3 regions of the Shewanella sp. ECSMB14101 genome follow, and region 1 is predicted to be linked to each of the others. Evidence: predicted binding sites of a transcription regulator. Region 1 holds the regulator's gene; each other region holds the start of a gene.

Region 1 (3,280 bases):
TCGCCTTGTCATTGAGTTTCTCTGCCATGGCGGCCAGAGTACTGAGATGCTGCTCGCATTGATCTGCGGGCACCAATAATGCAAAAAGGATATCGACGGGCTTATTATCAATGGCATCGAATGCGATTGGTTCAGCACACTTCACCAGTACGGCCACAGGTTGCTCTATGTTCGTCAGCCGTCCGTGAGGAATCGCGATACCATTGCCTATACCTGTGCTGCCCATTTTCTCTCGAGCCAGAAGGCTTTCAAAAATCTCTTGAGAGGAGAGGGTGGGGTACTGGACAGCGGCTAAGTCGCTGATAAGCTCCAGTACCTTTTTCTTACTGCCCGGAGTGGCGCAGGTTGTGCACTCCGGCCGCAGGATGGTACTCAGTTCCATCGTTAATGTTTAGTAAGCTTCTCTTTGTGTTTAATGACCTGACGATCGAGCTTGTCAATCAGGGAGTCTATCGCGGCATACATGTCCGCATGTTCGGATGTTGCGAACACTTCTCCGCCACGGAGGTGTAACTTGGCCTCAACCTTTTGCTGCAACTTTTCGACATTTAATACAACGTGCACATTATTGATCTGATCGAAATGACGTTCAAGCTTTGTGAATTTCTCTTCAACATAGTTTCTTAGAGATTGGGTGATCTCGATATGGTGCCCAGTCAGGTTTATTTGCATAAAGATAGTCCTCCAGTTTCCAGTTACGTGTTATAAGCTCTTACGCTGATTCGAGGGCGGTATAAGCATTGCCTCTCGGTACTTAGCAATAGTGCGACGTGCCACTTTAATGCCTTGTTCAGCTAAGAGTTGAGCCATCTTGCTGTCGCTTAATGGCTTTTTCTGGTTTTCCGCAGCAACTAGCTTCTTAATAAAAGCCCGTATTGCTGTTGAAGAGCACTCTCCACCATCGTCAGTGCCGACATGGCTAGAGAAAAAGTATTTGAGTTCGAAGATCCCTCTCGGGGTATGCATATATTTCTGTGTGGTTACACGGGAGATGGTCGATTCGTGCATCTCCACTGCCTCGGCGATGTCGTTAAGCACCATGGGCTTCATCGCCTCTTCGCCAAATTCGAAGAAACCTTGTTGGAAGTCGACGATGCAGTTGGTGACCTTTAGCAGTGTCTCGTTACGGCTCTCAAGACTCTTGAGGAACCACTTCGCCTCTTGCAGGTGACCACGAATAAACTGACCGTCAGCCTGGCTCTTAGTACTGCGCGCCATGGCCGCATACTGCTGGTTGACGTTGATCTTGGGCATGCTATCGGGATTAAGCTCGACCACCCAGCGTCCCTTCTTCTTGGTGACGGTCACATCAGGGATCACATACTCGTCGCGGCTGGCGGTAATGGCTAGGCCTGGACGGGGGTTTAAAGTTTGAATGAGGGCGATAGCATCTCTTAGCTCATCTTCTTTAAGCTTGGTTTTGCGCATCAAGAGGCGGAAGTCGCGTCCAGCGATGAGATCCAAGTGCTCCTTGATCAACATGCGTGCATTGGCGATATGTGGGGTATCGTCGCTGTATTGGGCCAGCTGAATCGTCAGACACTCGCTGAGATCTCGAGCCGCCACGCCAATGGGGTCGAAGTGCTGTACTCGCTTGAGTACTGCCTCGACCTCATCGAGTTCTATTTCGGGATCGCCCATCGCTTCGAGAATATCCTCGCAGGTTTGGGTCAGGTAACCGCGTTCGTCAATGGCATCTATGATGGCGGTGGCGATGGCCAGATCGTTATCGGAAAAAGGGGTGAGATTCTTCTGCCATTCGAGGTGCTCGTATAGGCCTTCACTGGTCTCGCCCTGAAAAGGCATGTCGTCGTCGCGCATGGCGCCTGAGCTGGAGTTAGGGGAGGCGGTATAGACCTCGTCCCAGGTGGTGTCGACCGGCAGCTCGTCAGGCATAGAGTCTTGAGTCAGGGCGTCTGAGGTCTCGACGCCTGAGTTATCCTGACTCGAATCCAGCTCTATCTTGTCATCATACTTGCTGTCGAAATTGTCGACGGCGGTATCATCTTGTAGTTCGGCACTGGCGCCTTCTTGCTCTTCATCCAACTCCAGTAGCGGATTGGATTCTAATGCTTGTTGGATCTCCTGCTGCAACTCTAGTGACGACAACTGCAACAGACGTATGGCCTGTTGTAGCTGGGGCGTCATGGTGAGATGCTGACCCATTTTGAGCTGAAGTGACGCTTTCATCGTACTGCTATTCCCTTGTTTCTAATTATAAAATGAGAAAGCTCTGGCTAATTGGCCGGACAAATATAAAGGATAGTCCTTATGGCCACAATCTGATATTAGTTTCAGTTTATGGCCCGGTTATAAGATTAACTATAGCTTGAATTGTTCACCTAAGTACACTGCTCGTACTTGCTGATTGTCTAAGATTTCGGCGGGTGTTCCTTCGGCGATCAGATTACCGTGGCTGACGATATAGGCTTTCTCACAGACGTCTAATGTTTCGCGCACATTATGGTCGGTGATCAACACACCTAGGCCACGGTTTTTGAGTTGCTCGATGATCTTCTTGATGTCGATGACCGAGATAGGGTCGACACCGGCGAAGGGTTCATCGAGCAGAATAAATTTCGGGTTCGCGGCCAGGGCCCTGGCGATCTCTACCCGGCGACGTTCACCGCCCGACAAGGCCATACCGTGGCTGTCACGGATATGGGTAATATGAAACTCTTCCAGAAGATGTTCCAACTCCTCTTCGCGGCCATCGTTATCCAGATCGCTGCGAGTCTGCAGCACGGCCATGATGTTGTCGCGTACCGAGAGTTTGCGAAAGATGCTGGCTTCCTGGGGCAGGTAACCTATGCCTTTACGGGCGCGAAGGTGCATGGGGTCGAGGGTGAGGTCGTCATCATCGATATAGATGCGTCCCTTGTCGCTCTGTACTAGGCCGACCACCATGTAGAAGGTGGTGGTCTTACCGGCACCGTTTGGTCCCAATAGGCCGACGATCTGCCCGGTTTTGACTGTAAGGCTCACATCTTGGACAACGGCACGACTCTTATAGCTCTTGGCGAGGTTTTCCGCCTTCAAGGTCAGGTCTGTCATTGCTTTTCCTGTTCGGGTTGTTCTGGCTCGGGTTGCGCTTGTTTCTGCTCTTGATAGTTTTCAGGCTGAATAATGGTGATCACGCGGTCATTGCCTGTACTCTCGGCGATCAGCTGTTGCTGTTCAATGTTGTAGCGGATCTGAGTGCCTGTGACCTGGCTGCCTTCCTGTTCCAGGGTAGCATCGCCAATGAGTGTCAGGGTGCGGCTCGAGAGTTCATAGCGGA
Region 2 (3,280 bases), on a different contig from region 1:
GGCGCCTGAGCTTAACTTTATCGGCATCGAAGTGCATAAGCCAGGTGTGGGCGCCTGCTTGGCCGATGCGGCAGAAGCGGGTGTTACAAACCTGCGCGTGTTTCACCATGATGCCATTGAAGTATTGGAAAATAGCATTCAAAGCGGTAGTTTAGCCAGGGTGCAGCTGTTCTTCCCCGATCCTTGGCATAAGAAGCGCCATCATAAGCGTCGTATCGTGCAGCCTGAGTTTGCTCAGCTTATTCACCGCTGCCTGAAAGTGGGTGGTGTGTTCCACCTTGCGACCGATTGGGAAAACTACAGTGAGCATATGTTAGAGGTGATGAGCGCGGCACCAGGTTATAAAAACCAATCTGCCAGTGGTGATTTTGTGCCTCGCCCCGATCATCGCCCTTTGACCAAATTTGAGGCCAGAGGCCATCGCTTAGGCCATGGTGTCTGGGATCTGATGTTTGAGCGTACCGAGTAAGCTGAATTTCTATAAAGAGAGGGTATACACATGGCAACACGTAGTCGTCGTTTACGCAAGAAATTACGCATCGATGAATTTCAAGAGTTAGGTTTCGACGTAAACTGGACCTTCGAAGACTCGGTAAGCGAAGAACAGATCGATGACATTGTCGATCAGTTTATCGATCAGGTGATTGAAGCCAGAAAACTGGGTTTTCATGGTGGCGGTCATAAAGAGTGGGAAGGGATCATCGCGACCCAGACCATAGGCAAGTGTACCGAAGAAGATCGCCAAGCCGTGAGTGATTTTTGGAAGAATCAGCCAGCTAAAGATGTTGTGGTTAGCGAACTGTACGATATTTGGTGGAACTAATGCCGCAAAAGGCACTGCTCGAAAATATTATTGAGCAGGTCCGTCCGCTGCTGGGCAAGGGTAAGGTTGCCGATTATATTCCAGCCTTAGCCGAGGTGGATCCCCAAAAATTGGGGATCGCCGTCACCACAGTTGATGGTCAAACGATAGGGGCTGGAGATTATCTCGAGCCCTTTTCGATTCAGAGTATCTCTAAAGTATTTAGCCTCACGCTGGCCTTAACCCTATATGAAGAGAGGGAGATCTGGTCTCGTGTCGGTAAAGAGCCTTCGGGACAGTCCTTTAACTCTCTGGTTCAGATTGAACTTGAGCGCGGCGTGCCGCGAAACCCCTTTATTAATGCTGGCGCCCTGATCATTGCCGATCTCTTGCAAAGCCGTTTGGGTGCGCCCAAGCATCATATGCTAGAGGTGGTGAGAAAACTGAGCACCAATCCCCATGTGATTTACGATAAGCGTGTCGCAGCCTCTGAATATGAACACAGCGCCCGCAACGCGGCCATCGCCTATCTGATGAAGTCTTTCGGCAACTTTAATAACGATGTCGATAAGGTGCTAAAAAACTACTTTCATTACTGCGCCCTTAAGATGAGCTGCGCCGATCTGTCAAAGGCGATGCTCTACCTGGCAAACGCTGGCAAGAGCATAGACGGTAAGCCTGTGGTATCACCCATCCAGACCCGTAAACTCAATGCCCTACTGGCGACATCTGGCCTGTATGATGGAGCTGGAGAGTTTGCCTATCGGGTAGGTATGCCAGGTAAGAGTGGCGTAGGCGGCGGTATTATTGCCGTGATCCCAGGTGATATGAGTGTCTGTGTCTGGTCACCCGAGCTAGATAAGAATGGCAACTCATTAGCGGGAACCGCCGCACTTGAACATCTCTCCCAGGCCTTGGGCCGTTCTATCTTTTAAAGGCTGCGATCGCCGCTTTATCAGTTAGTAAAATTCACTAAAAACTGGTTGGAGAGTTAAGTTTTCTCACTAGGTCTATCCTATCGAATATGGCTATATTGTTGATTGTATTGAATTAGTTGATTTTGGCACGATATCTGTATTCTCTGTAATCAACGACACATGGTGCCCCTTGAGCTACACATCATGTGAATCATCGACGACTTAAGGAATAAGAACATGAAGAAACTGACTGCATCTCTTGGACTGACTGCATTTGTACTAGCGACCACGAGTTCGGCTTGGGCTGGCGAGGGTAAAGATAACCAGATCTCCTTTGGCCGTGACGACAAGCAGTGCGAGGTGAGTCTCAACTATGATGTCTCGGTGGAGCCGAGCAAGTTGGTTGTCAGTAAATCAAAAAAAGAGGTCTATCGTATCGAGCTGGGTCAGCTCTATGTCGATGGCGACAGAGTCCAGCTTAATGACAAACAGCAGGCACTGGTTAATCAGTATGCGGGGGAGGTGTCTAATCAACTTCCTGAGGTGATCGATGTGGTACATGACGCCGTGGATATCGCCTCTACCGCCGTAAGCATGGCATTAACGCCGCTACTCGGTGATGCCGCCGGCGCTAAGATTGATGAGATGATGGACAGCCTGGCTAAGCGTATCGATACCGTAGCCTATCAAAATGGCGATAAGTTTTACCTTGGCGCAACCGAGTCCTCTCTGGAAGACACCTTTGGTAAGGAGTTTGAAAAAGAGATGGAGCAGGTGGTGCAAAGTTCAATCGGTAGCATGATGATGACCCTGGGCAGCGAGATGATGAACGGCGATGGTGATACCTTCGAAGAGAAGATGAACGCCTTTTCTGCCAAGATGGAGCGAGTCGGTGATGATATCGAAGCCCAAATCGAGCAACAGGCAACAGATTTAGAAGCGCGCGCCGACAAGCTGTGTGACAACTTTCAGCAGCTGGTTATGATTGAGTCACAGCTGCGCAGCGAAGTCCCCGCACTGAGCGATTTCCCATTAGTGAGCGCTAAACAGCAGCCGCTGCGCGAGTAATTCGCAAGTTAATTCCTCTGGCATCGCAAGATCCACATTTCCCTGCATTTACCTTGGGTGCAGGGCTTTTTTTTGCCTTCAGGTTGCTTTTTGTTATTGGCTTTTCCTAATGTCCTATCTGGGTGTATAGTGACTAAAAAATAGGTATTAGAATCAAAGTGCAAATCTTTGGTATACTTGTAAAAATAATAACAATGCTGGCTAAATTTCGATAACGAAATTGAAATGGCTAACAGTCTGACTCTACTCTTAAAATAATCTGCATAGTCAAGGGGATAACTCTAAACCGTTGAGGTATCTCTATGATTTATAATTGGTATTTATAGTGTCGCATACACCTTAAGGCTATTTAAATGTTAGAACTTTTAGAACCTATTGCAATTTTTACTCATGTTGCTCGCGCCGGGAGTTTTAGCTCTGCAGCGCGAAAATTGGGGATTTCTAAGTCAAAAGTCAGTACTCAGGTTGCCGATCTTGAGCATAAATTAGGTGT
Region 3 (3,280 bases), on a different contig from region 1:
CTTAGGTGCTGTGATCGCTTCGATTTCAGCATCGTTCGGAATAACATCGAGTAACTGAGCCATAGTGAAATCCTCGTCAAATAAAGTGCTTGAGCATTCATTTGGTGCTATTTAGCACTGATTCGCTTTAACATAAAGTCAACTGAGTCAAAGTGTTAGCCTTTTGGTCTCCCAAGGTGTCATCTGAGTTCAGAGCACATTAGCGAGCGCTAATGAGAAAAGTAGCAGGGGATTTTGGTTTTTTGTTTGATCGAGTTAACACAATTGCATTTGTCGGTGTTTACGATAAAAATTGTGCAGTTTAACCGAGAGGGTTAGGTTAACAATCTGTTTTTAATAGATTTATTTTTTTGGGGATGGTGAGCTGCCAGCTAAATTAGTGGCAACTCATCTAAATTTGGATCACAAATCGAAACTATAGCTGTAGCTCACCAGTACTTTTGGGTCGTCATCATCAAGGTCGGTATCGCTGACCATGAATGAGAAGGTGCCAAATTCGCTTTCTTTATCCAGTGACACTGAATAGTCCGCGTAGTTGTCTGTGTCGAACCAAGCATTGACGACATCACCGCTTGAGTAACCATAGTGAACATTTAGCGACAGGCTCTCTGATATCGGGAAGCTGATGCCAGCATTAATATATTGGAGATCTTTTTCGTCATAGGGATCTGAGGCGACATCGCTATCGGCATTCACGACATGGGAATAGGAGAGACTCAACCATTTCCAGCTTATGCCCACGGAAATTTCGCCAAAGTCTATGCTCGAATCGCTGTCGGGATAGGCGTAGTAGAGGTAGCCAATGTCATAACCAAAGTCCTCGCCAACGCTGCCGGCATAGCCACCGTAGAAATCGATCTCATAGGTGGTGTCGTCGCCAAAATCGACATTAGAGGCCCAGGTGCCCAGGTAAAGGCCGCTGTCATGCTCATAGTCGATACCGCCTTGTATTGCGGCGGCGTCACCGGTTTGTGTGGCACCTCGCCATAAGTAGTTAGAGGTGGCGCCTATGTTGCCCGTTACGCTAGCGCTGGCTGGTAAGGCAACCATTAAGGTTCCCGCAAGGATGCTAAGGGTTCGCAATGCTTGTTTCATACTCATTCCTTTTATTGGTCTATGGGAGCGGCTCTGCCTGTTGTTATGAGTATTGTCAGGCCGCGTACAAGTTAAAGCGAAGAGTGTGCCAAGTATTTATTTGTTATTTTTCATGAGGTTATTTTGTTTGCATCATATTTAAGCAATAAAGTGGTGAAAAATGATGCATAAAATGCACTAGAAAAGTGCATAAAAAAACCTCCAAGTGGAGGCTTTTTCTTTGCGAGTAAAAAAGTAGCGATTTAGTTTACGCTGTCTTTTAACGTCTTACCGGCTTTAAACTTAGGTACTACGGCCGCTGGGATCTGAATTTCTTTGCCCGTTTGTGGGTTGCGGCCTGTACGTGCTGCGCGGCTAGTGGTCTCGAAAGAACCAAAACCTACAATAGAGATTTTTTCGCCGTTCTTCATCGCTTCCGCTACCGTTTCTTCGAAAGATTTTAAGGCGCGAGCAGCTTCAGCTTTAGTGAGTTCAGCGCTTTCCGCTATTTTTGCAACAAGTTCAGTTTTATTCATTTGGATAGTCTCTTCTTTCCGTAGATTTAGTAATACCAATTACATTAGATACTTGCAATTGCTGGACTTAACATGCCACAAGCATCCCTATAATGAAAGCGGTTTTATGCACTTATACGAGGCTTTAGTCAAAATCAGTAAAAAATTAATTGCCATCTAGGGTAAGAAGGCAATCTGGGCGTAGCGGCTTTGTCAGTCAGACGACTTAGATGATTTAACTACTTAAATAAAGTGGGCCATTGAGTAAGGCCCACTAGGTGGGGTTTAGAGGTTGGACTGAAATTTATGCCTTTTCACCGGTATCTACAGGAGCGGCCAGGTAGTGCTTTAACCCCTTAGAGAAGGCCATATACCACTGAAAACTCAGCAGGATGAGCACGACCATGGCGATAGCCCAGATGGGAAGTTCCTGGCCGCGAACGACGACCTTAACGTCTTCTGGAGTGATCTGATAGGCGATGATGGCCGTGGCGCCCAGTGCCGTAAACCCAAGCGTCTGAATGCCGATATAGATTTTTAATACCAGGCTGGCCCAGGCGGTTCTGGCTATCAGACCTATCAACACGGGAATTACTCCTAGCGTAAAGAGATCAAAGGTCTGGCTTTGCAGTGCGCGCCAACCGGCGAGAATGGCGATGACAATATAGAGGGCGATCAGTAGCAATATGCTGGATGTCGGTCGATTCATCTTAATTAGTGTGCGGTTAATCATTTGCACCGCAGTGTAGAAAAATGGCGCAGCTTAGTCCAATGCTTTACCCAATTTAACCGCTAATGCTGCCTAGGCGCCTTGCTTAAGGTAAGATGTCGCCCAAGTTGATAGGGTAACGGCAGTGAGCGGTTATCCACTGAGCGCCACGCCTTATGATGAGAAGAGCATGAAAGAAATTGAATTTTGGCAGTTAGTCACCCGCAGTCAGCCGCAGCAAGATCAAGAGAGCCTGGCCGCAGACCTGAAAGGGAAGCTTATGCTGCTGAGTGACGAAGAGCTTGCGGCTTTTGATAAGATCTTTTCCCAACAGATGCGCCGAGCCTATTTGTGGTCGCTCTGGGGGGCGGCGTATATCGTGACTGGTTGTGACAGCGAGTATGGCTTTGCCGAATTTCGCTGTTTTCTGATCTCTCTGGGTCAGGAGTGGTTTGAGAAAGTGTTGGTCGACCCTGATCAGTTGGCGCAGCTACCAGCTTGGCCGGAGAAAGATGGCTATGCCTATCCTTTTGTGGACGAATATGACCTGATGGCTGGTCAGATCTATGAGGATCGCACAGGACAGGAGCTACCCTTTGTGCCCTCGGGTCAGGCAACGCCTCAGGGCAAGAAATTCTCACATAAGAAAAAACAGCTGAAGGCGACTTACCCTCAGCTGTTTCAGTTGTTTCCTTTTTAGTGACAGCGTAGCAGCCTGGGTTTAAAAGCAAACCTGGGTATTGCTGTCGAACTGCAATTCATGCTCGGCACAGGCGCCTTCCATGAACTTTTCTTCGGCCTGTTCTAACTGGGCGTCGAGATCAGACTGGAAGGTATCTAATACCTGATTTTCATTCTCTTCCTGATGCTGATCCAGGATCTGGTAATGCTGCTCAACCGCGGCGCGTTCGCTGTCGGTTAACTCATTGGCGTTGGTGCCTGAAATGAAGGCGAATCCCAGGATGAAGGTGGCCAATAGGGC

What was found. Region 1 encodes sigma-54, which starts transcription at its own class of promoters, with help from an activator protein. Its sites were predicted from a motif close to GTTGGCACGNNNNTNGNNT; they were not measured.
Region 2: the regulator sigma-54 is predicted to act here: its motif matches at 1,862-1,880, upstream of NY07_RS13300 (YggN family protein).
Region 3: the regulator sigma-54 is predicted to act here: its motif matches at 1,170-1,188, upstream of NY07_RS09095 (TorF family putative porin).

The regions. Positions count from the first base shown of each region.
Region 1 is NZ_JSFF01000013.1:23,881-27,160, reverse strand. It holds gene ptsN (PTS IIA-like nitrogen regulatory protein PtsN) at 1-382, opposite strand, end outside; gene hpf (ribosome hibernation promoting factor) at 385-672, opposite strand; gene NY07_RS11115 (RNA polymerase factor sigma-54) at 703-2,190, opposite strand; gene lptB (LPS export ABC transporter ATP-binding protein) at 2,323-3,054, opposite strand; gene lptA (lipopolysaccharide transport periplasmic protein LptA) at 3,051-3,280, opposite strand, start outside.
Region 2 is NZ_JSFF01000016.1:110,182-113,461, forward strand. It holds gene trmB (tRNA (guanosine(46)-N7)-methyltransferase TrmB) at 1-469, shown strand, start outside; gene NY07_RS13290 (YggL family protein) at 500-823, shown strand; gene glsB (glutaminase B) at 823-1,737, shown strand; gene NY07_RS13300 (YggN family protein) at 1,957-2,787, shown strand; gene NY07_RS13305 (LysR family transcriptional regulator) at 3,141-3,280, shown strand, end outside.
Region 3 is NZ_JSFF01000009.1:56,182-59,461, reverse strand. It holds gene NY07_RS19605 (hypothetical protein) at 1-63, opposite strand, end outside; gene NY07_RS09095 (TorF family putative porin) at 403-1,095, opposite strand; gene NY07_RS09090 (HU family DNA-binding protein) at 1,338-1,610, opposite strand; gene NY07_RS09085 (hypothetical protein) at 1,894-2,322, opposite strand; gene NY07_RS09080 (DUF4240 domain-containing protein) at 2,489-2,998, shown strand; gene NY07_RS09075 (hypothetical protein) at 3,020-3,280, opposite strand, start outside.